2 regions of the Streptococcus sp. HN38 genome follow, and region 2 is predicted to be linked to the other one. Evidence: predicted binding sites of a transcription regulator. Region 2 holds the regulator's gene; the other holds the start of a gene.
What was found. Region 2 encodes HrcA, which represses chaperone genes, less so after heat shock. Its sites were predicted from a motif close to TTAGCACTCNNNNNNNNNGAGTGCTAA; they were not measured.
Positions count from the first base shown of each region.

Region 1 (16,426 bases), 180 kb from region 2:
CGAGGATCACCAGCAAATGGCTCACCTGAAGTTGAATAAACATCACAGATCAAACCCGCTACTGAACCATTTTCATCACCCCAGGGGAAGATTGTCCAAGTATTCAAGTCTGGGTAAAGGTACATATCTGATTCATTAATACGTACAAACCCTTCGATTGATGAACCATCAAACATGACCTTGTTTGATAATACCTTATCAACCTGCTCATCAGTTGCTGGAATCTCTACGTTTTTCATCACTCCCATAATATCTGTGAACATCAGACGCAGGAAGGTAACGTTTTTCTCTTTAATATCGCGTTTGATATCTGCCACTGTGAATGCCATTAGTTTTCTCCTCTATTTAAAAAGTAATTACGATGAACGGAAAATGGAACTAGGACTTGAAAAGCGTCCTTGACGACTGAATTCATCATGTAAGATACGACGGACATCTTCGTCCGTCAAGGTTTTCTGTTGTTTTTGAACCTTAGCTTTCGCTTCACGATTTGCATATTCCTTCTTAATCGCAGCTATATTCAAACCTTCAGCTAGAAAATCCTTGATTTCAAGAAGTAAGTCCATATCATTTAGAGAATACAAGCGACGATTCCCTTCATTTCGATCAGGCTTTATCAATCCATGATCTTCATAGTAACGAATCTGACGGGCTGTTAGGTCGGTCAATTTCATAACGCTGCCAATTGGAAAAATGGCCAGGGAACGACGGAACTCTCTTTCTCTCATAATGAACTCCTTTCTGCCTACCATTATAGGAGAATTTTTTTTTTAGGTCAATAGGCGATGTTATATTTTATAACATTATTTATCCTGAAAACGTTTTTTTATAACATTCACATCATAATTAACTAGAATCGCAATGAAAACTCCGATAAAGGTTTCAAATACACGAATAAACACATATTGAATCGTATCACCAGCAGGAATCGACAATGTAATAATTAATAAAGCTGATACACCACCAATAATTCCCGCTTTATTATTCATCGCCACATTTGTCATAATCGTTAACATGACAAATATCGGAACAAAAACCGCAGTTACCCAAAAATGATCTAAGAATAACCTATCCAAAATAAAGAAAAGTAGCGCATAAAAACCGCCAATAGAATTACCCAGAATACGAGAAGCTCCAAAATGGACACTCTGATCGAAGTCTTCTCGTAAACTAAACACAGCCGTCAAAGCCGCAATCTGAATCCCTTCCCAGCCCATATAGCCAAAGAGTAGAATAACTAGAAAGACTGCTAAACCCGATTTGAACGTCCGCATCCCCAACCGAAATTTCTTTGGATCAAATGTATATTTTTTAAACATACCTCTATTCTAACATGATTTCGGAAAATAGAATAGCAAATACCTGCCCAGCTTTTCTTTTCTCCTAAGCTCGACTGGAGAAGCCTCCTGTTCACGCCAGCTTTTCGAAAAACCCAATAATCTGCTACTTTAAATCAGCTGCAAGAAGGAACCCAGAAGTAAGACAAACAAATAGACGCTGCAAAAAAACAACGTCTTTTCTACATTTATATTTTTGTCGCAGTAGCTGAATGGGAGTTGTGACCAAGATTCAGCCTTGCGGGGTTCAAATAGCACAGTGGACTATTTGAAGTTATCACCAAGAAAAATCAAAGTAACAATCTACGGAATCATTTTTGACAGAAGCTTCGCTTCTTCTATTTCTAACCTCAACATATCTCCCAGATATTTTGAGCTGACTTACCGCCTATTTTTCAGTCAAAGCTGCACCTAGCCAGTCTTTCTAGGTCACACTTCCCAGAAAGACTAGGCATGGCACTAGAAGCTGGGCATAAAGTCCAGCATCGCTTCTTAGAGTTCGTGTCAACATCTCAGCGCAGTGGTTGATTGGCAGATTTGTTCGTGTTTTACACTCTAAATCTGACCTATACGACTGATGCGAACAGAGTTCGCTTCATTTCCAACCTCAAACTGTCTCCCAGACAGTTTGAGCTGTGCGGGGGTGGGAGTGAAACAGTCTATCCCCAGACTGTTTCAGCTCAACAACTGGAAATAAGGACTTGTTGACGAACTCTTTTTTTGACTAGTCGAGTTCTTTCCCACTCCCGTCGCAAGTCCTGGAAGCACTTTACACCTTGCTAGACTTTCTAACTCGCTTAGCTTCGTAGAAATGCTACGCGATGCACTAGAAAAGAGTTGGTCTCCCAACTCTTTTCATCGCATTTTTTACTTTTCAGTCAAAGCTGCAAGTCCTGGAAGCACTTTACCTTCGAGGAGTTCCATTGATGCACCACCACCAGTTGAGATCCATGAGAACTTATCTGCACGGCCAAGGTTGATAGCTGCTGCTGCTGAGTCACCACCACCGATGATTGATTTCACGCCTGGTTGTTTCACGATAGCGTCCATTACACCGATTGTACCAGCTTGGAAGTCTGGGTTTTCAAATACACCCATAGGTCCGTTCCAAACAACTGTTTTGGCACCAGTCAACGCTTCGTCAAACTTAGCGATTGACTTAGGACCGATGTCAAGACCAAGGAAGCCTTCTGAAACTGCTTCACCTTCTGTGTCGCGAACTTCAGTGTAGCCAGCAAATGCGTTAGCTTCTTTTGAGTCAACTGGCAAGATCAATTTACCGTTAGCTTTTTCAAGAAGTGCTTTTGCCACATCAAGCTTGTCTTCTTCTACAAGTGAGTTACCGATTTCGATACCTTGAGCTTTGTAGAATGTGTAAGTCATACCACCACCGATAAGAACTTTGTCAGCTTTTTCAAGAAGGTTCTCGATAACACCGATCTTATCAGATACTTTTGAACCACCAAGAATTGCCACGAATGGGCGCTCTGGAGTTTCAACAGCTTCTTGGATGTAAGCAATTTCGTTTTCCAAAAGGAAACCAGCTACTGCTTTTTCTACATTTGCTGAGATACCAACGTTTGATGCGTGCGCACGGTGTGCAGTACCAAATGCATCGTTAACGAAGATACCATCACCAAGTGAAGCCCAGTATTTACCAAGTTCTTCGTCGTTTTTAGATTCTTTCTTACCATCAACATCTTCGAAACGAGTGTTTTCAACAAGGAGAACTTGTCCATCTTCCAAAGCATTGATAGCTGCTTCTAATTCAGCACCACGAGTAGCACCTGCGATGAAAGCAACGTCTTGACCCAATTTAGCTGCCAAGTCAGCTGCTACAGGAGCCAATGATTTACCTTCTTTGTCAGCTTCTTCTTTCACACGACCAAGGTGAGAGAAAAGAATTGCACGTCCACCTTGCTCAAGAATATACTTGATAGTTGGAAGAGCAGCTGTAATACGGTTATCGTTTGTGATAACGCCATCTTTCAAAGGCACGTTGAAGTCCACACGAACAAGAACTTTTTTGCCTTTCAATTCTACATCTTTAACAGTCAATTTTGCCATTAGATAAGAACTCCTTAAATTATATTTACTTTACCATTGTATCATATTTTCTGTATTTTTTCTTGCATAAAGATATTTTTTTCACAAATCTTCAAAAAGAACGAATGAAAAAAGAGGCCGAAGCCTCTTCGATTTTCACTAAGGATTATTTAGCGATTTTTGCGAAGTACTCAAGAGTACGAACAAGTTGTGCAGTGTAAGACATTTCGTTGTCGTACCATGAAACAACTTTTACCAATTGCTCGCCATCAACTTCGATAACTTTAGTTTGAGTTGCATCAAACAATGAACCGAATGAGATACCTACGATATCTGAAGATACGAGTTGGTCTTCAGTGTAACCAAATGATTCAGTAGCAGCAGCTTTCATAGCAGCGTTTACTTCTTCAGCAGTTACTTTCTTGTCAAGAGTTGCAACCAATTCAGTTACAGAACCTGTTGGAACTGGAACACGTTGTGCAGCACCGTCAAGTTTACCGTTCAATTCTGGGATTACCAAGCCGATAGCTTTAGCAGCACCAGTTGAGTTAGGAACTATGTTTGCAGCAGCAGCACGTGCACGACGAAGGTCACCACCACGGTGTGGTCCGTCAAGAACCATTTGGTCACCAGTGTAAGCGTGGATTGTAGTCATCAAACCTTTTTGAACGCCAAATGCATCGTGAAGAGCTTTAGCCATTGGTGCCAAACAGTTTGTAGTACATGAAGCACCTGAGATAACTGTTTCAGTACCATCAAGGATGTCGTGGTTAGTGTTGAAAACAACAGTCTTAACATCGTTACCACCAGGAGCAGTGATAACAACTTTTTTAGCACCGTTAGCGTGGATGTGTTGCTCAGCTTTTTCTTTAGAAGCAAAGAAACCTGTAGCTTCCAAAACGATATCTACGCCATCAGTAGCCCAGTCGATGTTTCCTGGCTCGCGCTCTGCAGAAACTTTAACGAATTTACCGTTAACTTCGAAACCACCGTCTTTAACTTCAACAGTACCGTCGAAACGACCTTGAGTTGTGTCATATTTCAACAAGTGTGCAAGCATTACTGGATCTGTAAGGTCGTTGATACGAGTAACTTCAACACCTTCTACGTTTTGGATACGACGGAAAGCAAGACGACCGATACGTCCGAAACCGTTAATACCAACTTTAACTACCATGAATGATTTCCTCCTTATGAAAATCGAGTTCTTTATTTTAAAAGGCAAGCCTTTTAATCCTTTTGTGAAAATATTAACTTGTAAGCCTACAAGCATCTTTTCAACGTTCTTATTATATAACTATTTACCGAAAATTGCAAGAGTTTGCATACTTAAATCATGTCCACATACCTTTTCTTGTATTTACAAACTCTTACAAACTCTAAAAGATTATTCATTGTATTTGCAGTCATCTATTTCAAGGCAAGTTTTCTACTCAATAATATAGCATATCAATTCACAATCTGATAGATTATAGACAATATGTAAAGACCCCCAGTTGAGAATTCGTGGATTTACCTGTACACTAGAATAAAAAAACAATCGACTTCTAACAGGAATTACCACACTCAATTGGAGGTCTTATATGTTTCATTTTACCACACTTTTCATCGGAATGGATGTTCACAAAGAAAGTTTTTCACTCTGCTATTATGATATGATGGCGAATCAATTCAAACATAGCACTAAAGTTGGTCCAAATGTTAGCTATATTGTGAACTATGTGAATGAGCTTCGTCGTTTATATGGTCAAGATGCAGAAGTGTTATGTGGCTACGAAGCCGGATGTCTTGGATTTACCCTATATCACCAGCTACAAGCTCACGGGATTCCCTGTATCGTGATGGCGCCTACAACGGTGATGAAGGAAGGATCTAAGCGTGTTAAGACTGATAAAAAAGATGCAGCTCAGCTCGCAAAAGCTCTGGCCTTTCGTAGCTATCGGCCTGTTCATATTCCTACTGTTGAGGATGAACAAGTCAAAGAATATATCCGCATGAGAACAGACCACAAAGTGGCTCTGAAGAAAATCAAACAACAAATTCTTGCCTTCTGTCTCCGACATGATTTTCGCTATACCGAGGGAAGCAGTAATTGGACACAGAAACATGTTCGCTGGCTCCGTTCCCTAAATCCTGATGGACTTTACGCAGAGATTTTGACAGAATATCTATTGACCTATGAGAAATTAGTAGATCAAATAGAACGGTATGATGCACGAATTGAGCAACTGGGTCAAAGCGACAGTTATCAAGAGAAGGTCTCACGGCTTTCTTGCTTTATTGGCATTAAAACACTAACTGCTCTTTCCATTGTGACAGAAATCGGTGATTTTAATCGCTTTGCGACAGCTCAACATTTTGCTTCTTATCTTGGGCTAACTCCTAGCGAAAATTCTAGCGGCGACAAGGAGAGAAGAGGTGCTATCACCAAAGCTGGGAATAGCCATGTGAGACGACTTCTGATAGAAGCTGCACAATCATTGGCTAAGGGGACGATTGGGTATAAATCCAAAGAATTGAAAAGGAGACAAAGTGGAAACCGAGTGGAGGTGATTGCTTATGCGGATAAGGCTAATGAACGCTTAAGAAGACGTTATCGCACACTTGTTCTAGGAAAAAATAAGAAACAAAATGTTGCTAAAACAGCTATTGCACGAGAATTGTCTGGTTTTATTTGGGGGATGATGACAGGAAGAATAGCTTGAAGTTAGCGCTTGTTTTCATGTACACTTTTGACCATTAAGTTTTATCATCGCAGAGCGATGAGGAATCCCTATTTCTATCCAAAATCACTGGGTGAATTTGGACAGAAATAAGGATTGAAATCATGTTTGAATGGAAAGTATCTTGAAGGAGTTTAGGACTTCAAGGTTTGAGTCATCTACGAAACGACTAAGTGGCACAATTGTGATCCACGCTTATAGAGAGTAGGACTCGCGGCAGAACCATTGACCTGTAGGTAACCAATCCACGAATATCAGAGTGGCCAATGCCCGAAGCTAAGAACTAGGCTCTTTCTAGATACTTTTCATTTTTTAATCAGTTCGATTGTTTTTACTTGACAAAGGGCTTTACATATCAGTCATTTGAATTAACTTTGATACATCGTCACTTTCGGCTTGCCGTACTCTGCAGAAGTGACTTGCTTTGCAAGTTATATCTCCAACCTAGCACAGCCACTAGGCTGTGCTAGCAACCTGCACCTCAGTTCCTTGTCTGAAAGCTAATTCATTCGACTATACTTTTTTGAATTTTCCGTATTTTCCTATCTTCAAAAGCAACATACTCTACATTTCTGGTTCAAATTTTTTTGAAAATATATTGAAAAAGTGCGGAGCTAGAAATTGGTTTTGTGCATTTTCTGAATGACTATTTTTACAATCCTTTCTAACTCAATTGAAAAAAAAATAAAAAATGTTACAATAGTAATTAACATATTTTAGAAAGTATAATACGTAATGCGAACAACCCATTCAGAGAGCATTAAAAGACGCTCATTGAAAAGATTACATCGTTCAAAATGGAAAAAAATAGTTATCAGCACTATCATACCTCTAATCTGCTTTGGAATTTGGTACGGAGTCAGCTTTGCCACCGCTTCTATTCAAACCAAATTAGCGGATTTTTTTCCAAACCATGTACAAACCATTTATAACCTTTCAGTTGCTCTTTTATACAGTAACCTAGTTTTTACAATCACACTTCCTTTATGGATTTGGTGGAAAATCCTATTCAACGAAAGATTTACATGGTGGAAACCTTCCTCCCTTCTATTTATTCTCCTACCAGCATTCCCTGTTTTCTTATTAGCTGGATTTGAAGCAGCCTCCCATCTTCCAAAATCTCCTCTTATTATCTCCCACCGTGCTTTAAACGACCACCAAGCCATCGAAAATACCGTTGAAGCAGTCCAATTAGCTAGCGAAAGCAACCCAGATTATATTGAAATTGATCTTTGGGAAACTGCTGATTTAGAATTCGTTGCTTTTCATGACCCAACTTTGATTAATTGGGCCGGACTAGACTACCGTCCTCATGATTTAACTTTAGCAAGTTTAACAGAAACAAGGATAACGGATGCAGCAGGACATACTGCTCAAATCGCAAGTTTTGACCAGATTCTAGCTGAAGCAACTGCGAGAAAACAGAAACTCTTAATTGATTTTAAAACTTCAGACCAAGATAGCCCGCAGATGGTGGACAATTTCATGAAGAAGTATCAAAAACGTTTTGAAGAAGAAGGTCATCAACTTCAGTCTGGTAGTTATGATTTCATGAAATCCGCCCTCTCCTACTCTCCAAAGTTTGAAACTTACCTATTGATGAGCAGTCCTCCAGAAAATGAACTACCAAATTTGACAGGTTATAGCGTCCCCTTAGACCAACTCACAGATGAATTGCTCAATTATATTTGCAAATCGGGAAAATCTTTCTACGTATGGACTGTCAATACTCCTGAAGGAGTACAACAAGCAGACTCCATAGAAGTAGATGGCATCATCACCGACTACCCAACTCGTACACAAACAGTTTTATCTGGTCTATCACAAGCCAATAAATACACAAAACTGTATCAAGAACAATTACAATATTTTAAAATATTCCCCATCCAGGAATAATGATTTTGTCTTAAGAGAGATGCGAAAATGTCCACTTGATTATTTAGCATCCACTTCGTTTGTCCGACTTCCACGTGCCACAGTTCAGCCCTAGACTGTTGGAGGTGATTTTTAATGAACTACAACATCTTCTCAGCCACCAGTTTAACTGGTGGTTTTCATTTGTTCTTGACGAAAGAGAAATAGAAGGCATGAAAAAAAGCCCGCTCTTTCGAGCAGGCTTGGACAGTCAATTAAGCATTGCCGCCGTTTTTCTTAATGATTTCATCTTGTACAGATTTTGGTACATCTTCGTAGTGGTCAAATACCATCATGAATGTACCGCGACCTTGTGTTGCTGAACGAAGAACAGTTGCGTAACCGAACATTTCAGCAAGTGGCACATAAGCACGAACGATTTGTGTGTTACCACGAGCTTCCATACCGTCAACGCGACCACGACGTGCAGTAACGTGACCCATAACGTCTCCAAGGTTGTCTTCTGGTGCAGTGATTGTTACAAGCATCATTGGCTCAAGGATAGTTGGTTGAGCTGATTTAGCAGCTTCTTTAAGGGCAAGAGATGCTGCCACTTTAAAGGCTGTTTCAGATGAGTCGACATCGTGGTACGAACCATCGTAAAGCTTAGCTTTAACGTCAACGATTGGGTAACCAGCAAGAACACCGTTAGCCATAGATTCTACGAGACCTTTTTCAACCGCTGGGATGAATTCACGTGGAACCACACCACCGACGATAGCATTCTCGAACTCGAATCCTTTACCTTCTTCGTTTGGTGTGAATTCGATCCAAACGTCACCGAATTGACCTTTACCACCAGACTGGCGTTTGAAGAAACCACGAGCTTGTGTAGAAGCGCGGAATGTTTCACGGTATGATACTTGAGGAGCGCCTACGTTTGCTTCAACCTTGAATTCACGACGCATACGGTCAACAAGGACATCCAAGTGCAACTCACCCATACCAGAGATAACTGTTTCACCTGTTTCAACGTTTGTTTCAACGCGGAATGTTGGATCTTCTTCAGCCAATTTAGAAAGGGCAATACCCATCTTGTCTTGGTCAGCTTTAGACTTAGGCTCAACCATCAATTGGATAACTGGTTCTGGAACGTGGATTGACTCAAGGATGATTTTTGCTTTTTCATCTGTCAATGAGTCACCAGTTGTAGTGTCTTTCAAACCAACCGCAGCGGCGATGTCACCAGCGTAAACAGTTTCAATTTCTTGACGGCTGTTTGCGTGCATTTGAAGGATACGTCCGATACGCTCACGTTTACCTTTAGAAGTGTTCAATACGTATGAACCGCTGTTAAGGACACCTGAGTAAACACGGAAGAATGTCAAACGACCTACGAATGGGTCAGTCATGATCTTGAAGGCAAGAGCTGCAAATGGCTCTTCATCTGATGCATGACGCTCTTCTTCAGCATCTGTATCTGGGTTAACACCTTTAATAGCAGGGATGTCAAGTGGGCTTGGAAGGTAGTCGATAACTGCATCAAGCATCAACTGAACACCTTTGTTTTTGAAGGCAGAACCACACAATACTGGGAAGAATTCAACGTTGATAGTTGCTTTACGGATAGCAGCTTTCAATTCGTCATTTGTGATTTCTTCACCTTCAAGGTATTTCATCATCAATTCTTCATCAGTTTCAGCAACTGCTTCAACCAATTTTTCACGGTATTCTTGAGCTTGCTCAAGGTATTCAGCTGGAATATCTTCTTCAAGAATGTCTGTACCAAGGTCGTTAGTATAGATTTCAGCTTTCATCTTGATCAAGTCGATGATACCACGGAACTCATCTTCAGAACCGATTGGCAATTGAATTGGGTGAGCATTTGCTTGAAGACGCTCATGAAGTGTGCTTACTGAGTAAAGGAAGTCAGCACCGATTTTATCCATTTTGTTGGCAAATACGATACGTGGAACACCGTATTCAGTTGCTTGACGCCAAACTGTTTCAGTTTGTGGTTCAACACCTGATTGTGAGTCAAGAACGGTTACCGCACCATCAAGAACGCGAAGTGAACGTTGTACTTCGATTGTGAAGTCCACGTGTCCTGGTGTGTCGATGATGTTTACACGGTGGTTGTTCCATTGAGCTGTTGTCGCAGCAGATGTGATTGTGATACCACGCTCTTGCTCTTGCTCCATCCAGTCCATTTGTGATGCACCTTCGTGAGTTTCACCGATTTTGTGGATTTTACCAGTGTAGTAAAGAATACGCTCAGTTGTCGTTGTTTTACCCGCGTCAACGTGCGCCATGATACCGATATTACGAGTTTTTTCTAATGAAAATTCGCGTGCCATGAGGTTTGTTCTCCTATATTTTTAGATTTCTATTCTGATTATACCATATTTTAAGAAAAGCGAGTGGGCAAGTCCCACCCGCTTGATTTCTTACTAATGGTGTGAAGTGGTTGAGGCAAGCCTCAATCCGATTTGTGATGTTGGAACGAGAAGTTTGTACTATAATCTCAATCGATTTATATAGAACTGACTTAACGCCCTCACATCTTAATTGAACTCGGGCTACAACTCACTGACAAAAAGAGACGCAGTTGTTTTGGCTTTAGCCAATTACAAATGGGGCTACCTTTAGGTGAGAACCTCATTGATTGCACAGCAATCTGCTTCGCTTCCCTATTTTGTCTAGGAGTTGCTTGACGCCCTCGTATCTTAATCTTAGTTGAATTTTAGCTACAAATGTCTGCCAAAAAGATAAAATCTCCTAGAAACTGAAGTTTCTTCGTCAATTTTCCTATTTTGGCTAGCATTTGTTTAACGCTAAAATATCCTATCTTACCAGCGGAAGTGTGCGAATGCGCGGTTTGCTTCTGCCATTTTGTGGGTGTCTTCACGTTTCTTAACAGCTGCACCAGTGTTGTTTGCTGCATCCATGATTTCTTTCGCAAGGCGATCAATCATAGTGTGCTCACCACGGTTACGAGCGATTGTTACCAACCAACGAAGACCAAGTGTTGTACGACGCTCTGGACGAACTTCAACTGGGACTTGGTAGTTAGAACCACCGACACGACGTGCACGTACTTCAAGTACAGGCATGATGTTTTCCATTGCTGTTTCAAATACTTCAAGTGCATCATTGCCAGTTGCTTCTTTGATTTGATCAAAGGCACCGTATACGATCGATGCAGCAGTACCACGTTTACCGTCCAACATAACACGGTTAATCAAACGAGTTACCAATTTTGAGTTATACAATGGATCTGGCAATACTTCGCGCTTAGGCGCTTGATTTTTACGACTCATTTATATTTCCCCCTTCTTAGCCTTTTGGACGTTTAGTACCGTATTTAGAACGGCCTTGCTTACGATCGTTTACACCAGCAGTATCAAGTGCACCACGAACGATATGGTAACGTACCCCTGGAAGGTCTTTTACACGTCCACCACGAAGAAGAACCACACTGTGTTCTTGCAAGTTGTGACCGATACCTGGGATGTAAGCAGTAACTTCGATAAGGTTGCTCAAACGTACACGAGCAAATTTACGAAGGGCTGAGTTAGGTTTTTTAGGTGTCATTGTTCCAACACGAGTTGCAACACCGCGTTTTTGTGGTGATGAAACGTTTGTTTGAACTTTTTTACGGCTGTTGTAACCAACGTTCAAAGCTGGTGATTTAGATTTTTCTACTTTAGACTTACGTGGTTTACGTACCAACTGGTTAATTGTAGGCATCTACATTCTCCTGTATATATTTTTTATTTTTGGTGATAGGGCATTGGTGACAACCCCTATCTGTGTGTACTTTTGCAACATTTGTCAGCACGTCCCTGTACACTCTTGAGAGACCAAAAGTAAAAAGTACCGTCTAATATAGTACCACATCCCAAACCCATTGTCAAATAGATATGTTTGAAATTTTCAAGAAAAAAACACAGCCAAGTAGCTGTGTCATTTTGCTATTTCTTAGTAGCCCATACCCATTCCATCCATAGCTTGTGGCATAGCTGGAGCGGCTGGTTCTGGCTTGTTGGCAACGACTGCTTCTGTCGTCAAAATCAAGCTGGCTACGGAAGCTGCATTTTGAAGAGCAGAACGAGTCACCTTAACAGGGTCAATAATACCTGCCTCAATCATGTTGACCCATTCGCCAGTCGCTGCGTTAAAGCCAGTGCCAAGTTCTGAATTCTTCAGTTTATCAATGATAACTGAACCTTCATAACCTGCGTTATAGGCAATCTGACGAACTGGCTCTTCCAAGGCACGTAGGACAATATTGCGTCCTGTCTCATCGTCGCCTGTCAATTCCAATTTCGCTACGCTATCAATTACATTGACAAGAGCAGTACCACCACCGGCAACGATCCCTTCTTCAACTGCGGCACGTGTTGCATTGAGGGCATCTTCGATACGGAGTTTCATTTCTTTCAACTCAGTCTCAGTAGCGGCACCGACTTTGATAACTGCAACACCGCCTGACAATTTAGCCAAACGCTCTTGCAATTTTTCACGGTCAAATTCAGAAGTCGTCACTTCAATCTGTGACTTGATAACAGCGACACGGTTGGCAATGACTTCTGGATTTCCAGCACCTTCAACAATGGTTGTACCATCTTTGTCAACCACAACCTTGGCAGCTTGACCAAGTGCTTCAATGGTCGCATCTTTCAAGTCTAAACCAAGGTCTTCTGTAATCACTGTACCGCCTGTCAAGATCGCAATGTCTTCCAACATAGCTTTGCGACGGTCACCAAAGCCTGGAGCTTTGACTGCAACAACGTTGAAGGTACCACGAATCTTGTTGAGAACAAGAGTAGGAAGAGCTTCGCCATCCACATCGTCAGCAATAATCAAGAGCGGACGACTAGTCTGGAGAATGCTTTCCAAGAGTGGCAAAATATCTTGGATATGAGAAATCTTCTTATCTGTAATCAAGATGAATGGATTTTCAAGTTCTGCCACCATTTTCTCATTATCTGTTACCATGTATTGCGAGAGGTAACCACGGTCGAATTGCATACCTTCAACCACATCCAGCTCAGTTTCCATACCGCGAGATTCTTCAATGGTGATAACACCATCTGTACCCACACGCTCCATAGCTTCTGAAATGTACTCACCAACTTTTTCAGAACGTGAAGACACGGCTGCGACTTGAGCAATTTCAGCTTTATTGGATACTGGGCTTGCTTGTGCTTTCAAGGCTTCAACCGCAGTCGCAACCGCAGCCTCGATACCACGACGGATACCAATTGGATTGGCACCTGCAGTTACGTTTTTCAAGCCTTCACGTACGATAGCCTGGGTCAAAACAGTTGCAGTGGTTGTCCCGTCACCAGCGATGTCATTGGTTTTTGACGCTACTTCGGATACCAGCTTGGCACCCATATTTTCAAAGTGGTCTTCCAACTCAATTTCTTTGGCAATGGTTACACCGTCGTTTGTAATAAGTGGTGAACCGTATGCTTTTTCCAAAACAACATTACGACCTTTTGGACCCAAGGTTACTTTGACAGTATCCGCCAGAATATCGACACCACGGACCATGCTTTCACGTGCATCTGCTGCAAATTTAATTTCTTTTGCCATTTTTCTACCTCTATTCTACAATTGCCAAAATGTCTGCTTCACGGATGATGTGAACGGTTTGGTCCCCATCTTTAACTTCCAATCCTGCGTGAGCATCAATCAAAACAGTATCTCCAACCGCCACCGCTGGGGCAACCAAGTCACCGTTCAAGGTACGAATTCCTTGTCCAATCGCTAGGACACTTGCTTCTTTTGTCTTTTCTTGGCTTGCACCTGCAAGGACAAAGCCACCAACTGTTTGTTCTTTTTCTTCAATTTTTACGACGATACGATCGCCCAATGGTTTTAACATTCTATTACCTCCTGGTCTTTTTAGCACTCTCTACATGCGAGTGCTAACTCACATTTCCTATTGTATCACTTGGTCAAAAATAGTCAAGAAAATTCTATTCCTTTTTCGTGAAAATCCTTCTTAAGTATGAGACAGAATTTACCTATTCATTGTTGGTAAACTATGTTATACTATTTTTAACAAGTTAGGGGGGATTCATGAAATTTTTTAGAGATTTAAAAACAGATTACCTTGAGAGTCGATTTTCTGCCCACGAAAGTTTTGCCGAATGGTTTTTAAAACGTAAATTAGGCTTTTGGGGAGTGGGAAAGAACTCGACTGGTCAAAAAGAGTTCGTCTTCCCACCCCCGCACAGTTGATTAGGTCAGATTTGGAGTGTGAAACACGAACAAAACTGCCAATCAACCACTGCGCTGAGATGTTGACACCAGACCTGAGAAGAGGAGTCTTGCCTTTTGCTCAACCGCCTATCTACTCTGGCTAGTCTGGTTGCTTCTCTTTTCCCACCCTCATTACATCATCTTTTTCTTTTACGGAGTTCTCCTACTTTCTCTAATTATCATGCTGATAGAATGGTGGAAATATAGAAAATAAGTAGCAAAAAACACCAACTTTCGTCGGTGTTTTTAAGGAGATATGAAAAATATTTAGGATTGACTATAGTATAGCCTATTTTTCAATACGCTCCATCGGTCTTGGGACTGATATTGCTTTAAAACGGTAATTCCTCCTCTTCCAAGACCAAGTCTGCTAGGTCATCACCAGTGTTATTTTCACGCATGGCACGTTGGGCACGGCTTTCGAGCAACTGGAAGGATTGTCCTAAGATTTCAGTCACATAGTGGTTGCTGCCGTCTTTTTCGTATTTTCGCGTTCGCAACTCACCGTCAATAGAAATCAGACTGCCCTTGCTACCATAAGAAACAAGTGTCTCCGCCAGTTTGCCCCAGAAAATAACATTAAGAAAATCTGCTTCACGCTCACCGTTTTCTGTCTTAAATCGGCGATTGACTGCGACAGTTACACGAGTCAAATTTTTGCCAGTTGGTGTTTGAGTGAGTTCGGGTTGGGCCGTCAAGCGACCGATTAAAATAACTTTATTATACATTTTATATCCTCCTACTTATTTATTCGTAGAAGGATTAGAAAAGGAGCGAAAATTATGAAAGAATTTTTGATGGAAAAGATACAGACCTCCCAACCATATACCAATGCCGAACTGGCTTGGTTGCTGGAAAACATCGGTCATCCTGATCCTGCTATACGCGACGAACTGGTCTATGCTAGTTTTTGCCATATCTTTTTGAAGGGCTTGATTACAAGAGAACAAGCACAGTCGCTACTGCAATTCTCTCAAGAAACCAAGCCATTTTCCCTAGAAGGCTCCACACTAAAGCGAAGTTTTACTTGCTTGCTCTACTGTCTTCTGCTGTCTGTCGATAATGAGCCAGAGTCTATTTATCATGCATTTTTAAGCACTAACGACCACGAACTCCTCTTCCAGCAGGCCTTGGATTATTTGGCGATTGAAAATGACTGGTCTGGCTACGATGAAAAATTTGGCTGGGTTCACACAGCTACCCACGGAGCTGATTTTCTTCTGGCCGCAAGCTGTCATGATCAATTTCCCGCTGAAAAAAGCAAAGAAGTCTGGCAAACTATTGTCACTTGTCTATCTAAACAAAGTAAAGTTTTCTCAGCTGGCGAGGAAATCCGTCTGGCACAAATCCCTGTCTACCTCCTGCTAAATGAAAAAGTGTCAAGCCAAGAGCTGACGGAATGGATTAGCAAGCTGGACTTTCCAAATCAAGAACCAGTAGACTACTTCCGGTGGCTCAATCTCCAACATTTTCTGTCTAGTCTTTATTTCCAACTCAAATCACAACAGGCCTTGACCGAAGAAATCGAACAGGCTATTGAAGGAAAAATTGAACCAGCATAAAAGAATTGGCCACCTGACCAATTCTTCTTTTTCTATCCCTTCCAGTGTTTAGCTGGATCAAGTGCTTCTCCGATCACTGCGGAGTCGTCCAATTCGATAATGCCACGGACTTGCGGTGCGTTTGGCAAAGCCAATTCACGTGGGCTACACATCATACCAAAGCTATCTTCGCCACGCAACTTCCCTGGGAAAATAAGGCTACCGCTCGGCATCATTGCTCCCGGAAGAGCCACAATGGTTTTCAATCCTTGGGCAGCATTTGGGGCACCGGCTACGATTTGCACTGTTTTGTCCCCAACATTGACCTGACAGATATTGAGGTGGTCGCTGTCTGGATGAGGAACCAGTTCCACAATCTGACCGACAACGAATTTCGGACTATTGTCGTTGGCCAAACTTTCAGTAAAACCTTCCTTAGCCAATGCAGCATTCAAAGTCGTAACCTGCTCATCTGTCAAGAAAACTTGACCATTTCCAGCAAGCTCAACCAAACTTGATGCTTCAAAGATATTCCAAGCAACTGTTTGACCCGTTTCTGCTAAGAAAACACGCGCCACTTGACCCTTACGTTCAAACTGGACAGCTTGTCCCTTGTCTTCTGCAACGATGACCATGAGGACATCGCCGA
Region 1 is NZ_CP116604.1:152,439-168,864, reverse strand. It holds gene glnA (type I glutamate--ammonia ligase) at 1-329, opposite strand, end outside; gene PHA78_RS00960 (MerR family transcriptional regulator) at 357-728, opposite strand; gene PHA78_RS00955 (FUSC family protein) at 804-1,319, opposite strand; gene PHA78_RS00950 (phosphoglycerate kinase) at 2,205-3,404, opposite strand; gene gap (type I glyceraldehyde-3-phosphate dehydrogenase) at 3,550-4,560, opposite strand; gene PHA78_RS00940 (IS110 family transposase) at 4,967-6,088, shown strand; gene PHA78_RS00935 (glycerophosphodiester phosphodiesterase family protein) at 6,881-8,002, shown strand; gene fusA (elongation factor G) at 8,236-10,317, opposite strand; gene rpsG (30S ribosomal protein S7) at 10,810-11,280, opposite strand; gene rpsL (30S ribosomal protein S12) at 11,297-11,710, opposite strand; gene groL (chaperonin GroEL) at 11,942-13,564, opposite strand; gene groES (co-chaperone GroES) at 13,575-13,856, opposite strand; gene PHA78_RS00905 (hypothetical protein) at 14,054-14,215, shown strand; gene PHA78_RS00900 (single-stranded DNA-binding protein) at 14,569-14,964, opposite strand; gene PHA78_RS00895 (DUF2785 domain-containing protein) at 15,019-15,798, shown strand; gene ytpR (YtpR family tRNA-binding protein) at 15,831-16,426, opposite strand, start outside.
Region 1: a site for HrcA is predicted at 13,877-13,903, ahead of groES (co-chaperone GroES). Genes of this name have one in related genera too.

Region 2 (16,426 bases):
AGTCAGATGGATGAATTGGTTGAGGGACTATCAGCAGTCTTTCCAAGAGAGAAAATCATCACCAGCAAGCCTGGACCTGCTGCGTATGTTCTCAGCGAAGACGATTGGCAGGCATCACAAGCAGCATTTGAAAAGGGCTTGTAGCATGATGGTACAAGTAAAGATACCTGGAAAACTCTTTCTAGCAGGGGAATACGCAGTTGTCGAGGCTGGTTATCCTGCGGTGATTGCGGCGTTTGATCAGTACCTAACCGTCACCATTGAAACAAGTGACCAAGGCAGTCTTCATTCCAGCCAAAAGGCGGACCTTTATCTGACCTGGGAGCGTAAGGGAAATGAGGTTTTCATCCAAGATGACCATCCCTATGCTCTGATTGAGACAGCCATGCAGGTGACAGAAGCCTATCTGACAGCCAAGGGCTATGCTTGTCATGGAACTTACAGTCTAGCGGTCCAGTCTGACCTGGATGACCAGACTTCAGGTGCCAAGTATGGTCTGGGGTCGTCAGGGGCAGTAACGGTTGCGACGGTCAAGGCCTTGTTGACCTACTACGGTCACCGACCAGATGCCCTCCTGACCTACAAGCTGGCAGCCTTGGCCCAGACCAAGCTAGGCATGACAGGCTCCTTTGGGGATTTGGCGTCCTCCAGTTTCGGTGGCTTGATCGCCTATCATTCCCTGGACCGTTCTTGGCTTTTAGGGAAAATGGCAGAGCTGTCCCTGCTGGACGTGGTGGAAAGTGATTGGCAAGGTTTGTCTATCAGCCCTATCCAGTTACCCCAAGGCTTAGACCTCTTGGTGGGATGGACAGGATCGGCGGCTTCGACGGACAGGCTAGTTTCCCAGATGGAAGACCAAAAAAGTCAGGCAGAAAAAGAGCAAATTCATAGCCAGTTTCTAGCCGACTCCAAGACCTGTGTAGAGCAGTTGATAGTAGCTTGTCAGACAAATGACTCAGCGTCAGTAAGACAGGCTATTACTCAAAACCGCAAGCTCTTACAAGATTTTGCGAGAGGAATGGGCTTGGTCATTGAAACCCCTCAACTGAGTCAACTCTGTGACCTGGCTCAGACTTATGGAGCGGTGGCCAAATCATCTGGTGCAGGTGGTGGTGACTGCGGCATTTGCCTGGTTGACAGTACGGAACAAAAAGTAGCGATAGAGACGGCTTGGCAACAAGCCGGCATTCTTCCACTCACCCTAAACATCGCAAGTAGAGAATAAGGAGAACCCTATGTTTTATCTAGGAGAATTTGGTTTAGACCGCAAGGATCAACACGTTGGCTTGGCCAACCAGCAATATAGTGCCACACCGGCCAAGGATTTTACGGAGACCTTGTTTGTCCATCATTCCCTGCCGCAGACCAAGGTGGATGAAGTGGATATTTCGACCAGTGTAGCTGGTTTGGACTTTGCTTTTCCCTTCTTCATCAATGCCATGACCGGTGGAAGTAAGAAGACGCGGGAAATCAATCGTCTGTTGGGAATTATGGGGCATTTTGGAAAGATTGCTCTGGCTTCTGGTTCGGTTAGTGCGGCGATTAAGGATCCGTCTGTTGCGGAAACCTTCTCCGTGATGCGTCGGGAAAATCCTTACGGGATTATCTTTGCCAACCTAGGTGCCCATCATAGTGTGGAGAATGCCAAGCGAGCGGTGGATTTGTTGGAGGCCAATGCCATTCAGATCCATGTCAATGCCCCCCAGGAGATTGTCATGCCTGAGGGAGACCGTGACTTTACTATGTGGTTGAAAAATATTGAAACCCTTGTACGTGAGATGGAAGTACCTGTCATCGTCAAGGAAGTTGGTTTTGGCATGAGCCGTGAAACAGTAGCCCAGCTGGCTTCTGTCGGTGTGCAAACTATTGATGTATCTGGTACTGGGGGGACGGATTTCGCCAAGATTGAAAATGCCCGCCGTACCTTCAATGATTATACTTATCTAGAAGGTTGGGGTCAGTCAACTGTGACTTCCTTGGTAGAGGCTATGTCTGTTTCTGAAGAAGTTCGCCCAAGCCTGATTGCATCTGGTGGTATTAAGACGCCACTAGATATTGTCAAATCATTGGCCCTCGGTGCAGACCTTGTCGGTATGTCCAACCATTTCCTCCAGTATGTCAAGGATGGTAAGGGGCATCGTTTTGACGACGGCTTGCAGGCTATTAAGACTTATCAATGGCAGATGGCTGAAATCATGACCATGTTGGGGGCTAAGAATATTGCAGACCTTCGCAAGAAAGATTTGGTTTTGGCTCCAAATGTACAAAACTGGTGCGAAGCGCGTGGGATCGACTGGAAAGCCTATGCCCGTCGGTCAGCGAATGTGAGTTAAAGAGAGATAGACTGATGTCTTCAGTTCTCAACAATGTAGAAAAATAAAAAAGCCAGGTCCATTTTGGAACTTGGCTTTTGTAATGGAGTGGTGCCTAGGTCGCTGCTAACTGGCCTGCTTGCAACTGGTACATGCGGTGGTAGTGACCCTTGAGGGCTAGAAGTTCTTCGTGATTGCCTGACTCGATGATTTTCCCCTTGTCCAAGACATAGATACAGTCGGCATCTTGAATGGTTGATAAACGGTGAGCGATGGCGATGGTTGTCCGCCCCTTTCGCATTTTTTCAAGAGAGGTTTGCACCGTTTGCTCCGTTTCCGAATCGATATTGGCGGTAGCCTCGTCTAAAATGAGAATCTTAGGCTGACTGGCCATGGTGCGTGCAAAGGCCAGAAGTTGCCGTTGACCAGTCGAAAAAGAGGTACCCCGCTCAGTGACCAGGTGGTCGTATTTCTCAGGAAGTTTCTCAATAAAGGGGGCAGCATCCACAAATCGAGCCGCATCTTCAATCTCCGCTCGGGAAATATTCTGATACATCTGGATATTGGACGCAATGGTCCCATGAAATAGAAAGGGATCTTGCAGGACTAGGCCGATCGCGGACCGCAATTCTTCCTGCGAAAAGTTACGAATATCCTGACCGTCAATCAGAATCCGCCCAGATTGGAACTCATAGAAACGCATAAAGACATTGATGATAGAAGACTTGCCTGACCCTGTAGCACCCACAAAGGCGATGGTCTGGCCCTGTCTCACTTCAAAGGAAACCTTATCCAGAATTTGCCGCTTACCGTCATAGGAAAAGCAAACATCCTCAAAGACAATATGCCCCTTGTCAATCTTGGCTCCTCGGTCCAGCTGTAGAGGTTCCTCGATGGTCTGGTCCATGAGCGTAAAGACTCGTCCGGCAGATACCATAGAGGTTTGGAGGGTGGAAAAATGTTGCGTGACATCCAGCAAGGGATCGAAAAGACGATTGACGTACTGGATGAAAGCATAGATCAGACCAGCAGAAATCCCAGCCTGTGCCCAGTCCAAACCGAAATAGGTCATGAGCAGAGCGTAGGCCAAAATCTTAACAAGTGAAAGAGCAGGGCGGAGAAAGAGGCTGTCCAAGGCCATGGAGCGACTAGCATAATCCAGATGTTCCTGATTGATAGCCTCGAACTCTTCTTTCAATCGATCTTCCTGAGAAAAAGCCTGGATAATCCGAATTCCTTCAATACTTTCAGCCAGTTTGCTGTTGATAGAACTCAGCAGACTTCTAGTCTTGGCCACAATAGGAGCTGACCGTTTTCTGTATTGATTAACCAAGACGAAAATCAAGGGAAGAAAGAGGATGATCAGACAGGTCAATTTCCAATCCAGAGCAAACATTGTCGAAAGAGTCGTGATGATAATAAAGAGAGCGGAGATAAAACTGGATAAAATCCCTGAAAACATCTCTGAAATACTCTCTGTATCATTGGTGATGCGAGAGACAATGGAGCCACTAGGAGTCTGATCAAAGTAAGCCATTCCCAACTTTTCTATTCTCCCAAAAGCATCCCTGCGAATATCCCTCACAATGCTATAGGAAACTTTTGCAAACCAGAGATTTCCAAAATACTGGAGCAGCATTTGAAGCAGATAGAGGGCGAAGTAGGCCGCTAGAATAGCAACCGCAGTCTCAGAAATAGAAGAAATGTAGTGGTCGATAAAATAGGAAGCCAGAAGGGGAATCAAACTGCGAACAACAGTCGTCAGCAGCAAAAAGCTGAGGGCAAGGACTGTCAGCAGTCGATAGGCTTTGAGATAGGACAAGAGTCGCCAAAAAACACTAGCTTGTTTGGTCTTAGAGAGCATCGCTTTCCTCCTTTTCTAATTGCTGCATCATATAGGTATCGTAATACCAGCCTTTTTCATCTAGTAATTCTTGGTGACGACCTCGCTCTACGATTTTCCCATCTTCAAGAACCAGAATCAAGTCTGCATGGACAATGGCTGATAGGCGATGGGCAGTGATAATGGTGGTCTTATCAAGGCGTTCTTGCTTGATGGTTTCGAGAATAGCGTGTTCTGTTTTAGCATCCACCGCTGAGAGCGAATCATCCAAGAGTAGAATATCTGGATTGAGAATCATGGCACGGGCCATAGCCAACCGTTGTTTTTGTCCGCCAGAAAGGGAAATCCCCTTTTCGCCGACCATGGTATCAAAGCGATCGGGCATATCCCGAATATCCTCATAGACATGAACAGCCCGAGCGGCCTCTTCTACCTGGTCTAGTGAGAGGTCTGGATTACCAAAGCGGATATTTTCAGCAATGCTGGTCGCAAAGAGGAATTGGTCTTGGGGTACATAGCCGATTAATCGTCGCAGGTCAGCTAGCTTGTAGTTCTTGATATCTTCTTGATTGAGCAAAATCTGTCCATTTGTCACATCGTATTCTCGCATCAGGAGCTTGAGCAGGCTGGTCTTCCCAGAGCCTGTTGGCCCCACAAGGCCAATCGTCTGGCCTTTTTCGATGTGAAACTGGATGTTTTGGAGGACTGGTATGTTATCATAGGCAAATTCGGAAATCTCATAGACAATCTCTCCATTGCTCGGTGCAGGCAGCGACTGCTCTGTTTCAACCACCTCTGAAGAAATGCTGAGAAGGGTCTGAATCCGATTGTAAGATACATCACCACGCTGGCTAATATTGACCAAAAAACCAATCGCCATGAGAGGCCAGACTAGGAGATCCAAGTAGGTCATGAAAGTTACTAGTTGGCCCAGACTGACCTGGCCTTGCGAGATGAAGTGAGAGCCGACCAGAAGGGTCAGCAGGTAGGACAAGCCAATAAAAAAGAGGACGGCAGGGTTGAACAGGGCATCGTAACGCATGGTTTTGATATTCTGCAAGAAGGCTGCTTGGTTGACTTCCTGAAAAGCCGCCGTTTCTTGTTCTTGGTAGCCAAAGGATTTGGTGACCTTAATACCAGAAACAGCTTCCTGTACCTTGTTGTTAAGCTCTGAGAAAGCTGCCTGTGAAGCCTTGAAATTTTCATGAGTGCGACGACCTAAAAAATTAGTGGTTAGAGTCATGAAGGGTAGGGGCAAGATTGCCACCAAGGTCATCTGCCAGGAAATGCTCACACTCATGGTGACCAGTGTAACCAAGGCAGTAACGGTAGCATCAACAAAGGACATGACGCCACCACCTGCTAGTCGGGTCAGGGCATTGATATCATTGGTCGCATGGGCCATTAAATCCCCAGTTCGATGTTGCTGAAAAAAGGAAGGAGATAGGTGCATAAAGTGGTCAAACAGCCGAGCCCTCATGATTTTTCCTAGACGATAAGATGTTGCCAGGATGTTCATTCGCCAAAGATAGCGGAGGCCGTACATGGCCAAGGCTGACAAGATGAGCCCGGCTACCCCGAGTAGCAAGTGGTGCTCAGTCAGCTGTCCGCTGGCAATCTGGTCAATCAACTGCCCCATGATAGAAGCGGGAAGGAGATTGAGGACGCTGACCAAACAGAGTGATAAAATCCCAATCAGGTAGGCCTTTTTCTCAAGGGAAAAGAACCACCACAATTGCTTGATAATCTTCATAAGTGTCCTTTCTGAACAAAAGAAAGGTTGGTAGTTTGTCGCCACCAACAAATAATAGAATTCGATGACACTAGTGTATCACAGACTGGTAGAAATAGAAAGTTTGGAACTTAAAAACTAGGCAACTCTAGCCGTGGCCGAATAGAAGAAACAGTTGGAGTTGTAAACACGTACGATACAGGTAGAAATCAAAAGATTTTTACCTTTTTCTGTATAATTATGATAAAATAAATGAAAATTTAGAAGAGGTATGTATATGAAGGCTATTGTTACAGTTGTCGGTAAGGACAAGTCAGGAATTGTTGCGGGTGTTGCGACTAAGATTGCGGAGTTAGGGCTCAATATTGATGATATTTCCCAGACAGTTTTGGATGAATATTTTACCATGATGGCAGTGGTGTCATCAGATGAAAAGAAAGATTTCACGCAACTTCGTTCAGAATTGGATGCTTTTGGTCAGTCCTTGAACGTGAAAATCAACATTCAAAGTGCTGCCATTTTTGATGCCATGCACAACTTGTAAGGAGAGATTTCATGGATATTAGACAGGTTAGAGAAACCATTGAGATGATTGAGGAGCAGCACTTCGATATTCGGACCATTACCATGGGAATTTCCCTCTTGGACTGTATCGATGCGGATATCGATAAGGCTGCGGAGAAGGTCTATACCAAAATTGTAACCAAGGCCAAGAACTTGGTAGCAGTCGGCGATGAGATTGCGGCAGAGCTGGGCATTCCCATTGTTAACAAACGGGTGTCGGTGACGCCTATTGCCTTGATTGGTGCGGCGACAGATGCCACGGATTATCTGCCCTTGGCTCATGCCTTGGACAAGGCGGCTCATGAGATCGGCATTGATTTTATCGGTGGCTTTTCAGCTCTGGTTCAAAAGGGCTACCAAAAAGGTGATGAAATCCTTATCAACTCTATACCGCAGGCATTGGCCCAAACCTCTAAGGTCTGCTCGTCAGTCAATATCGGCTCAACCAAGACAGGTATCAACATGACGGCTGTGCGGGACATGGGGCGGATCATCAAGGAGACGGCGGAGGCTTCTGATATGGGGGCGGCTAAACTGGTGGTTTTTGCCAATGCGGTCGAGGACAATCCCTTTATGGCAGGTGCCTTCCATGGTGTCGGTGAGGCGGATGTGGTCATCAATGTCGGCGTGTCTGGACCTGGTGTGGTCAAGCGTGCCCTTGAAAAAGTGCGTGGTGAGAGCTTTGATGTGGTGGCGGAGACCGTCAAGAAGACTGCCTTCAAGATTACCCGTATCGGTCAGTTGGTCGGCAATATGGCCAGTGAACGCCTGGGTGTCAAGTTCGGTATCGTAGACCTGTCGCTTGCTCCAACGCCAGCCGTTGGCGACTCAGTGGCACGGGTTTTGGAGGAAATGGGTTTGGAAACCGTAGGTACGCACGGAACGACTGCTGCCCTTGCATTGCTCAATGACGCAGTCAAAAAGGGTGGAGTCATGGCCTGCAACCAGGTCGGTGGCTTGTCTGGTGCCTTTATCCCTGTGTCTGAGGACGAGGGCATGATTGCGGCGGTGCAAAATGGCTCCCTTAACCTTGAAAAATTGGAAGCCATGACAGCTATCTGTTCTGTAGGCTTGGACATGATTGCTATTCCAGAAACAACACCTGCTGAAACCATTGCGGCTATGATTGCGGATGAGGCAGCCATTGGGGTTATCAATCAGAAAACGACTGCGGTCCGCATTATTCCGCTTGGAAAAGAAGGTGACATGATTGAATTTGGCGGCCTTCTGGGAACAGCTCCTGTGATGAAGGTCAATCAGGCTTCTTCTGTGGACTTTATCAACCGTGGCGGACAGATTCCAGCACCGATTCATAGTTTTAAGAACTAAAAAACGTAGACCGATTGCGACAAGCAGTCGGTTTTTTGCTATACTAGATAGTAAGAAAAGACAAGGAGAACACTATGGCAGACGTAAGATTATATATTTCTCGACATGGGAAAACCATGTTTAATACCATCGGGCGCGTGCAGGGCTGGTGTGATACACCGCTGACCAAGGCTGGTGAGGAAGGGATTCGTGAGCTGGGCTTGGGGCTCAAGGATGCGGGCCTTGATTTTAAACTAGCTGTATCTAGTGATCTGGGGCGGACTGTTCAGACCATGACCATCGCCCAGCGTGAGTTGGGAATTTTAGGAAAAATCCCATATTACCAAGACAAGCGTATCCGTGAATGGTGCTTTGGTAGTTTTGAAGGCATGTATGATGCCGAGCTTTTTCAAGGTGTCCTGCCTCGTTTGAAAGGGACAGTTGATGCGACGGGCATGTCCTTTGCGGAAATCGCAGCAGGTATTCAAGAAGCAGATACAGCTGGCTGGGCGGAATCTTGGGAAGTCTTGAGCAATCGTATCCTGACAGGCTTTGAGGCTATCGCCCAAGACTTGGAAAAGCAAGGCGGCGGCAATGCCCTTGTGGTCAGTCACGGTATGACCATTGCAACATTGGCTCATTTGTTAGAGCCAGAGCGTGGTGCTAATGTCTTTCTCGATAACGGCTCAATCACCGTCCTCAAATACGAAAATGGCAAGCTCTTGATTGAAGCGGTTGGGGATATGTCCTACCGCCAACGCGGAGCCGAGTTGATTGCCCAAGGGAAATAAATGTGAAATGAAAACAGGTATGTCATACGTTTTTTCGGATGTGTGACATACCTGTTTTTTATATATGAAATCTAAGTTACATCATTTTAACTCTTTCCTGCTGAAGATAAAGTAACTCAGATAGAGATATAGTATAGTAGCCATAAAGCTAACACCCATGGATAGCCTTGAAATATGGTCCCCTTGTTGGAGGGAAAGGAATAGAAAATAATCTGTTGGTAATTTCATATGGAGTAGGTTACTAGTAATGAGATTGGAGATATTGTCAAAAAGAAGGCTCATTAAACTAAAGGCAAGATAGGCTTGATTGACCTTATTAGACTTGACAAATATCAGGATGGACAACAGAGAGATACAGATAAATAAAGGTGTTTGAGCAATGAAACTTTGTATTATTACTGCAAAATCAACACGATCACCTAGAAGTAAGCCAACACTGCTGCTCAATAAATAGGCTAGAAGGATATAAGCGAGATCTAGTACAAGGGTTGCTAAGACTTTATAGAAAAACACCCTTTTTCTTGTTTGTTGCTTGATAATAATATTATTGATGGTACGGTAAGTAAAATCTTCTCCAAAGAATAGGTTGGCTGGAACGATAAAAAATAGTGTGATAAATTGAGAAAGCAATTGAATAAGAGAGCTAGTGAAGTCTTCGTTGCCATGTAGCAAAAAAGCGGATAAAAAGGACAGTAAAGCCAATATTCCCAATGAAATCGTTAATCTCTGTTCTTTTTGAATCTTAAATAAATCAGCTTTAAAGTAATGTATCATGCTCTTCTCCTTCTTGAATCAATGTCAGGTAATAATCTTCAAATGACATTTGTTGTTTAAAAATTTCTTTGACCTCAATCTCATGGTTTATCAAGAGATGAATGAGGCTCATAACATTCGTATTTGATGGCAGACTGATATAATCCTTATCTATTTTGTAAGCGATGCCCTGCTCTTCAAGGATAGTCAAGGTCTTAGGATGGTTGTTCGTTTGTAGATAGAGCTGTTCTTCTAGGGTTTGTTCAAGCTCTTGCTTTGAGAATTCTTTGACGATAAGACCCTTATGCATGATAATGTAGCGATCAACCACCATCTCAAGCTCTGATAGGATATGACTGGAGATAAGGATGGTCATCCCATATTGATTTCGAAGATTTAAAATAATACTTCTCATCTCTTTGATTCCAACAGGGTCAAGACCATTAATCGGTTCGTCTAGGATTAAAAAATCAGGGTCATCTAGGATAGCTAAGGCAATGGCTAAACGTTGACGCATTCCCAGTGAAAAATCTTTGGATTTTTTCTTAGGATCAATATCCTCTAAACCAACAATTGCTAATGTCTCTAAGATTTTTTCATCCGCTTGCTTGAGATTTAATTGCAGAGACATGTAACGAAGATTATCAATCGCAGATAAATTAGGTTGTAGAGCAGGGGATTCAATTAAAGCTCCAATACGACAATCTTTTGAACTATTAATGGTACCTGAAGTTTGGGAAATGAGACCCGATAACATTCTGAGAAGCGTTGTTTTCCCAGCACCATTTTCACCGACTAAGCCACAGATTTCTCCTTTATTAATAGTCAAGGAAACCTGCTGAACGGCCTTTTGTTTCCCATATTGCTTTGATAATTCTTGGGTAGATAAGAGAGATGACATAACTACCTGCCTTTCTATAAAAAAATGATAAATCTATGATATACTAGATTCAAAAGTTAGCAAATTTCGTTACATAAATGTAACTCGTGGAGAATATAATGGGAACTTACGGAAAAATTTTTAAACTCATTCGTGAATCAAAAAATATGTCTCTAAAAGAAGTGGCAGGGGATTTCGTGACACCTGCTCAGTTATCACGCTTTGAAAATGGAAAGAGTAATCTTTCTGTAGATACATTTTTTAATTGTTTGAGACGGATGAATGTGGTAGAGGGCGAATTTTCTACCCTCTACCAGTCCTACTTTCAGATAGATAATTTGTTTTCATCAGAGCGATTTGTCCGTGCAGTTTATAGTCACAATACTCAGTATATGGATGATAGAATTTTGTACCATCAAGCAGAGTATGATAGGGATGGACGTCCGTTTGATAGGGTGATGGTTGCAGCCTTTCATATTTTTAAGCAACAATGGTGTGATCCTGATTATGATGTTTCTGAGGATGAAAAAGCTATTCTATCGGACTATTTAATGTCCATAGATGATTGGGGGAAATTTGAACTCTGGATTTTCGGAAATTGTAGCAGAGGTCTTCCTAGCAAAATGTTGGAAGTTCTGGGAATGGAAGTTCTCAATCGAACAAAGTTTTATATGGACATCACAGAAAACAGAGATAATGTCTATAAGGTGCTCATCAATATTTCGAGTAGTTTGTTAGATAGGGGAGAGGAGATTGCTGCGATTCGCTTTCTCAAAATTCTTGACTCTGTCAATATCATGGAAAAGAATATGCGGGATCGCTTGCTGCTTAAGCTCCTAAAAGCACGCTTGTCCTACATGAATGGAAATGATGGTGGCCTAGAAATAATGAAGGAATGCCTGCATATTGCCAAATTTTTAGATTGCTATGATTTAATCCACCAGATCAATAAGGAAATTGAGAAAGTTACAGATATGTAATGAATTTTAAGTGGATCGTCATTTCCTGTAAGATAATACTTGTAAGTTTTACAACTTTACAAAACAATGTTTAGAAACTGTATTCACAAGAAAAGTGCTTTTAGAGAAGAGATGGTTTTTCGCTAATCAAGGCAGTTTTTTGAGGGAATACTAACTGTATTTTGAAAAAAACGAGCGGTGAGTAGCTGAAAAGCTAGCCTTAGCTAGAAGTGCTGAACTGTGAATACAGTTTCTCAATTATCTTGGAGGGTTCTGTTGCAAAGTTTTAAATCTACTATCAAATAAGGTAGAATAATAGAAAAAGATAGCAGGAGGAATGACGATGAATCATTTTAAAGGAAAGCAATTTCAGCAGGATGTGATTATTGTAGCCGTGGGCTACTATCTTCGTTATAACCTTAGCTATCGTGAAGTTCAAGAAATCTTATATGATTGTGGCATTAACGTTTCTCATACGACGATTTATCGTTGGGTGCAAGAATATGGCAAACTACTCTATCAAATTTGGAAAAAGAAAAATAAAAAATCCTTTTATTCATGGAAAATGGATGAAACGTACATCAAAATTAAAGGAAAATGGCATTATTTGTATCGAGCCATCGATGCAGATGGTTTAACCTTGGATATTTGGTTACGTAAAAAACGGGACACACAAGCAGCCTATGCTTTTCTTAAGCGGTTAGTGAAGCAGTTTGATGAACCGAAGGTTGTAGTCACAGATAAAGCCCCCTCTATTACAAGTGCCTTTAAGAAACTAAAAGAATACGGCTTTTATCAAGGGACAGAACATCGTACCATTAAATACCTGAATAATTTGATTGAACAAGACCATCGTCCAGTAAAGAGACGCAATAAATTCTATCGAAGTTTACGCACTGCCTCTACCACGATTAAAGGTATGGAAGCCATCCGAGGATTATATAAGAAAACCCGAAAAGAAGGCACTCTCTTCGGGTTTTCGGTCTGTACTGAAATCAAGGTATTATTGGGAATCCCAGCTTAAATCATAGATACCGTAAGGGATTTTATTCTTTATTTAAAACTTTGCAACAGAACCAGTTAAAACGTGTCTATGTTCCCATGACAGAAACAGCCTTCTATATTTTATTTCATTTACAGGAAGAACGGCATGGCTATGATATTACGCAAAAGACCAAGCAAGTCACGGCAGGTCAGGTCGTGATTAGCCCTGGGACCATGTACGGCACCCTGTCGAAAATGGAGAAAGACGGCTTGATTGCCTTTGTCAGGGAAGAAGATAAGCGGAAGTTTTATAGGATAACAGAAACAGGTCGAGAAATTCTAGACATAGAATTGGCTCGGATTGAACGGCTCTATCGAAATAGTAAGGGGGAAAGTTATGGAGACTAAGACAGAGTGCAAGGTATTTTTTATCACAGACTTTAGTCAACAAGCAGACTATCTCAGTGAGATGCATCAGCAAGGGTGGAAATTAGTTAAGATTAGCTGGCTCTTCTTTTATCATTTTGAAAAATGCCAGCCAGAAGAGGTTGTGTATCAGGTTGATTTTAAGGAATCAAAAAATAAAGATCGAGAAAACTATCTACATATGTACGAAGATTATGGGTGGGAGTTTGTCATATCCTGCCAAAACTTCGTTATTTTTAGGAAGGTAGCTGTAAAGGGAGATCTTGAGATATACGGTGATAGGGAAAGTAAGGTAGAGTTTGTGAAAACAATCTTCCAAAGACGCTATTTGCCATCTTTGGGACTGTACGGCATTCTACTGGGAACAAGTTTGGGTTCGCGTCCAAGTTTTGTCTTAGGTATTTCTATTATTTATATACCTCTCTTATTATTACTTGGCTTGCGTTTTTATCGACTTGTAAAAAACAACTAGGTCCTCAGACTGATTTTTAGCACTCTAAGCAAAAGAGTGCTAATTTTTTGTCTTTTTCTCTTGACAATCCATTTTTTCGGCGTATAATGAGAGTATAAGTAATTAGCACTCGATGCTATAGAGTGCTAACGCTCTTCAAAAATCAACACTATCCGTTGTCAGCTTGCCTTTGTGAACCTCAGTTCTACATTCGGCCTCGCTTCCTAGGCTACTGTCGATTTTCATTGAGCGTAACTAAAACAGTGTTCATGAAAGGAGCGGAGATGATTACCCAACGTCAAAATGATATTTTGAATCTGATTGTTGAATTGTTTACGCGCCATCATGAGCCAGTTGGTTCTAAGGCCTTACAGGAAATGATTGCTTCTAGCTCTGCTACCATTCGCAATGATATGGCTAAGCTAGAACAGTTGGGCTTGCTAGAAAAGGCCCACACGTCAAGTGGTCGGATGCCCAGTCGGGCTGGTTTTCAATACTTTGTCAACCACTCGCTCAATCTGGAACACATCAATGAAGAAGATGTTTATCAGGTGGTCAAGGCCTTCGACTTTGAAGCTTTCAAGCTGGAAGACATCTTGGAGCGGGCAAGTCAGGTCCTAGCGGATTTGACAGGCTACACTTCGGTTATCTTAGATGTGGAGCCTACCAGTCAGCAGTTGACTTCCTTTGACATCGTGCAACTCAGCAGCCACGATGCCTTAGCAGTCTTGACCTTGGACCAGTCCAAACCTGTCACCGTTCAGTTTGCCATTCCCAAGAACTTTTTGACTAGGGACTTGGAGGTGCTCAAACGCCTGGTGGATGAACGCTTCGTTGGACAGACGGTCTTATCCATCCACTATAAGCTGCGGACGGAGGTTCCCCAAGTGGTGCAGCGTTACTTTGCCACGACGGACAATGTCTTGGATCTCATGGACTACATCTTTTCCAATCTTTTCCAAGAATCTGTCTTTATCGGTGGAAAAGTTGCCTCGCTGACTTACGGCAATCTAGCTACCTACCAACTCTTGGATAGTCCTCAGTTATTGGCACCAGAGTTGCGGCAGGGCTTGGCTCCAGACCAGCAGACCAGCATTTCCGTGGCGGAACATAGGGATCCAGCTCTAGCGGATGTGACGGTCATTCATCATCGTTTTCCAATCCCCTATCGGGGCATGGCCCAGATGAGCTTGCTTGGTCCTGTTGACATGGACTACCGCAGGCAGCTGAGTTTGATTAACATCATCAGCCGCGTCCTATTTATGAAATTAACCGATTACTACCGTTATCTAAGTAGTAATCATTACGAAGTCAATTAGAAGGAGAATGCTTTGTCAGAAGAAATCAAAAAGGAAGAAATCGTAGAAGAGGTTGAAGCAACAGAAGAAGTTGTGGAGACACCTGAAAAATCAGAATTGGATTTGGCAAACGAGCGTGCAGAGGAATTTGAAAACAAGTACCTCCGTGCCCACGCTGAAATGCAAAATATCCAACGCCGTGCTAACGAGGAACGCCAAACCATTCAGCGTTACCGTTCGCAAGACTTGGCCAAGAAAATCTTGCCGAGCTTGGATAACTTGGAACGTGCCCTTCAAGTTGAAGGTTTGACAGAAGATGTCAAAAAGGGCATTGAGATGGTACAGGAAAGCTTGATTCAAGCCCTTAAAGAAGAAGGGGTGGAAGAAGTCGCAACAGACATCTTTGATCCAAATCTCCACATGGCTGTCCAAACGGTTCCAGCAGATGATGAACACCCAGCAGACAGCATTGCACAGGTTTTCCAAAAAGGCTACACCTTGCATGAACGCTTGCTGAGACCGGCTATGGTGGTGGTATCTGAGTAGTTGCTCTGCTATTTTCCCAAAAAGAAACTTGACCGAGATGTCGTTAAACTACTTGAAATAAGAAAATGCGAGTTAATGGCTCGCAAAATCTGCGCTACTTAAGAAGAGTGCATCAAATAAAAGAAAATTAAATTTTTGAAAGGATTTGAACCCGAACGAAATGCTCGGAAAATAGATAAACCGCCTTGCATTCATCGAATGCTACGTTGGTTTCCTAATTTTCAGTCGCATTTTCGGCGTTCTTGGTATCATTATTATGTCTAAAATTATCGGTATTGACTTAGGTACAACAAACTCAGCAGTTGCAGTTCTTGAAGGAACTGAATCAAAAATCATCGCAAACCCAGAAGGAAACCGCACAACTCCGTCTGTTGTGTCTTTCAAAAATGGTGAAATCATCGTTGGTGATGCGGCAAAACGCCAAGCAGTAACCAACCCAGATACCATCATCTCTATCAAATCAAAAATGGGAACTTCTGAAAAAGTTTCAGCAAACGGTAAAGAATACACACCACAAGAAATCTCAGCTATGATCCTTCAATACTTGAAAGGTTACGCTGAAGAGTACCTTGGTGAAAAAGTAACCAAAGCCGTTATCACAGTTCCAGCTTACTTCAACGATGCTCAACGTCAAGCAACAAAAGACGCTGGTAAAATCGCAGGTCTTGAAGTAGAACGTATCGTCAACGAACCAACTGCAGCAGCCCTTGCTTACGGTTTGGACAAGACTGACAAAGACGAGAAAATCTTGGTATTCGACCTTGGTGGTGGTACTTTCGACGTGTCTATCCTTGAACTTGGTGACGGTGTCTTTGACGTACTTGCGACAGCAGGTGACAACAAGCTCGGTGGTGACGACTTTGACCAAAAGATTATCGACCACATGGTAGCAGAATTCAAGAAAGAAAACGGCATCGATTTGTCAGCTGACAAAATGGCTCTTCAACGTTTGAAAGATGCGGCTGAAAAAGCTAAGAAAGACCTTTCAGGTGTAACATCAACTCAAATCAGCTTGCCATTCATCACAGCAGGTGCAGCAGGTCCGCTTCACTTGGAAATGACTTTGACACGTGCCAAATTTGACGAATTGACTTATGACCTTGTAGAACGTACAAAAGTACCTGTTCGTCAAGCTCTTTCAGATGCAGGTCTTAGCTTGTCAGAAATTGACGAAGTCATCCTTGTCGGTGGTTCAACTCGTATCCCAGCCGTTGTGGAAGCTGTAAAAGCTGAAACTGGTAAAGAGCCAAACAAATCTGTAAACCCTGATGAAGTTGTTGCTATGGGTGCGGCAATCCAAGGTGGTGTGATCACTGGTGATGTCAAAGACGTTGTCCTCCTTGACGTAACACCGTTATCACTTGGTATCGAAACAATGGGTGGTGTATTTACAAAACTCATCGACCGTAACACAACCATCCCAACTTCTAAATCACAAGTCTTCTCAACTGCTGCAGACAACCAGCCAGCTGTTGACATCCACGTGCTTCAAGGTGAGCGTCCAATGGCAGCGGACAACAAGACGCTTGGTCGCTTCCAATTGACTGACATCCCTGCAGCACCTCGTGGTATTCCACAA
Region 2 is NZ_CP116604.1:332,709-349,134, forward strand. It holds gene mvaD (diphosphomevalonate decarboxylase) at 1-144, shown strand, start outside; gene PHA78_RS01665 (phosphomevalonate kinase) at 146-1,225, shown strand; gene fni (type 2 isopentenyl-diphosphate Delta-isomerase) at 1,236-2,333, shown strand; gene PHA78_RS01675 (ABC transporter ATP-binding protein) at 2,428-4,176, opposite strand; gene PHA78_RS01680 (ABC transporter ATP-binding protein) at 4,166-5,908, opposite strand; gene PHA78_RS01685 (ACT domain-containing protein) at 6,165-6,431, shown strand; gene PHA78_RS01690 (PFL family protein) at 6,443-7,780, shown strand; gene PHA78_RS01695 (histidine phosphatase family protein) at 7,855-8,550, shown strand; gene PHA78_RS01700 (ABC transporter permease) at 8,632-9,324, opposite strand; gene PHA78_RS01705 (ATP-binding cassette domain-containing protein) at 9,308-10,204, opposite strand; gene PHA78_RS01710 (Rgg/GadR/MutR family transcriptional regulator) at 10,303-11,163, shown strand; gene PHA78_RS01715 (IS6-like element IS1216 family transposase) at 11,486-12,166, shown strand; gene PHA78_RS01720 (PadR family transcriptional regulator) at 12,244-12,534, shown strand; gene PHA78_RS01725 (DUF2812 domain-containing protein) at 12,524-13,024, shown strand; gene hrcA (heat-inducible transcriptional repressor HrcA) at 13,288-14,322, shown strand; gene grpE (nucleotide exchange factor GrpE) at 14,335-14,847, shown strand; gene dnaK (molecular chaperone DnaK) at 15,104-16,426, shown strand, end outside.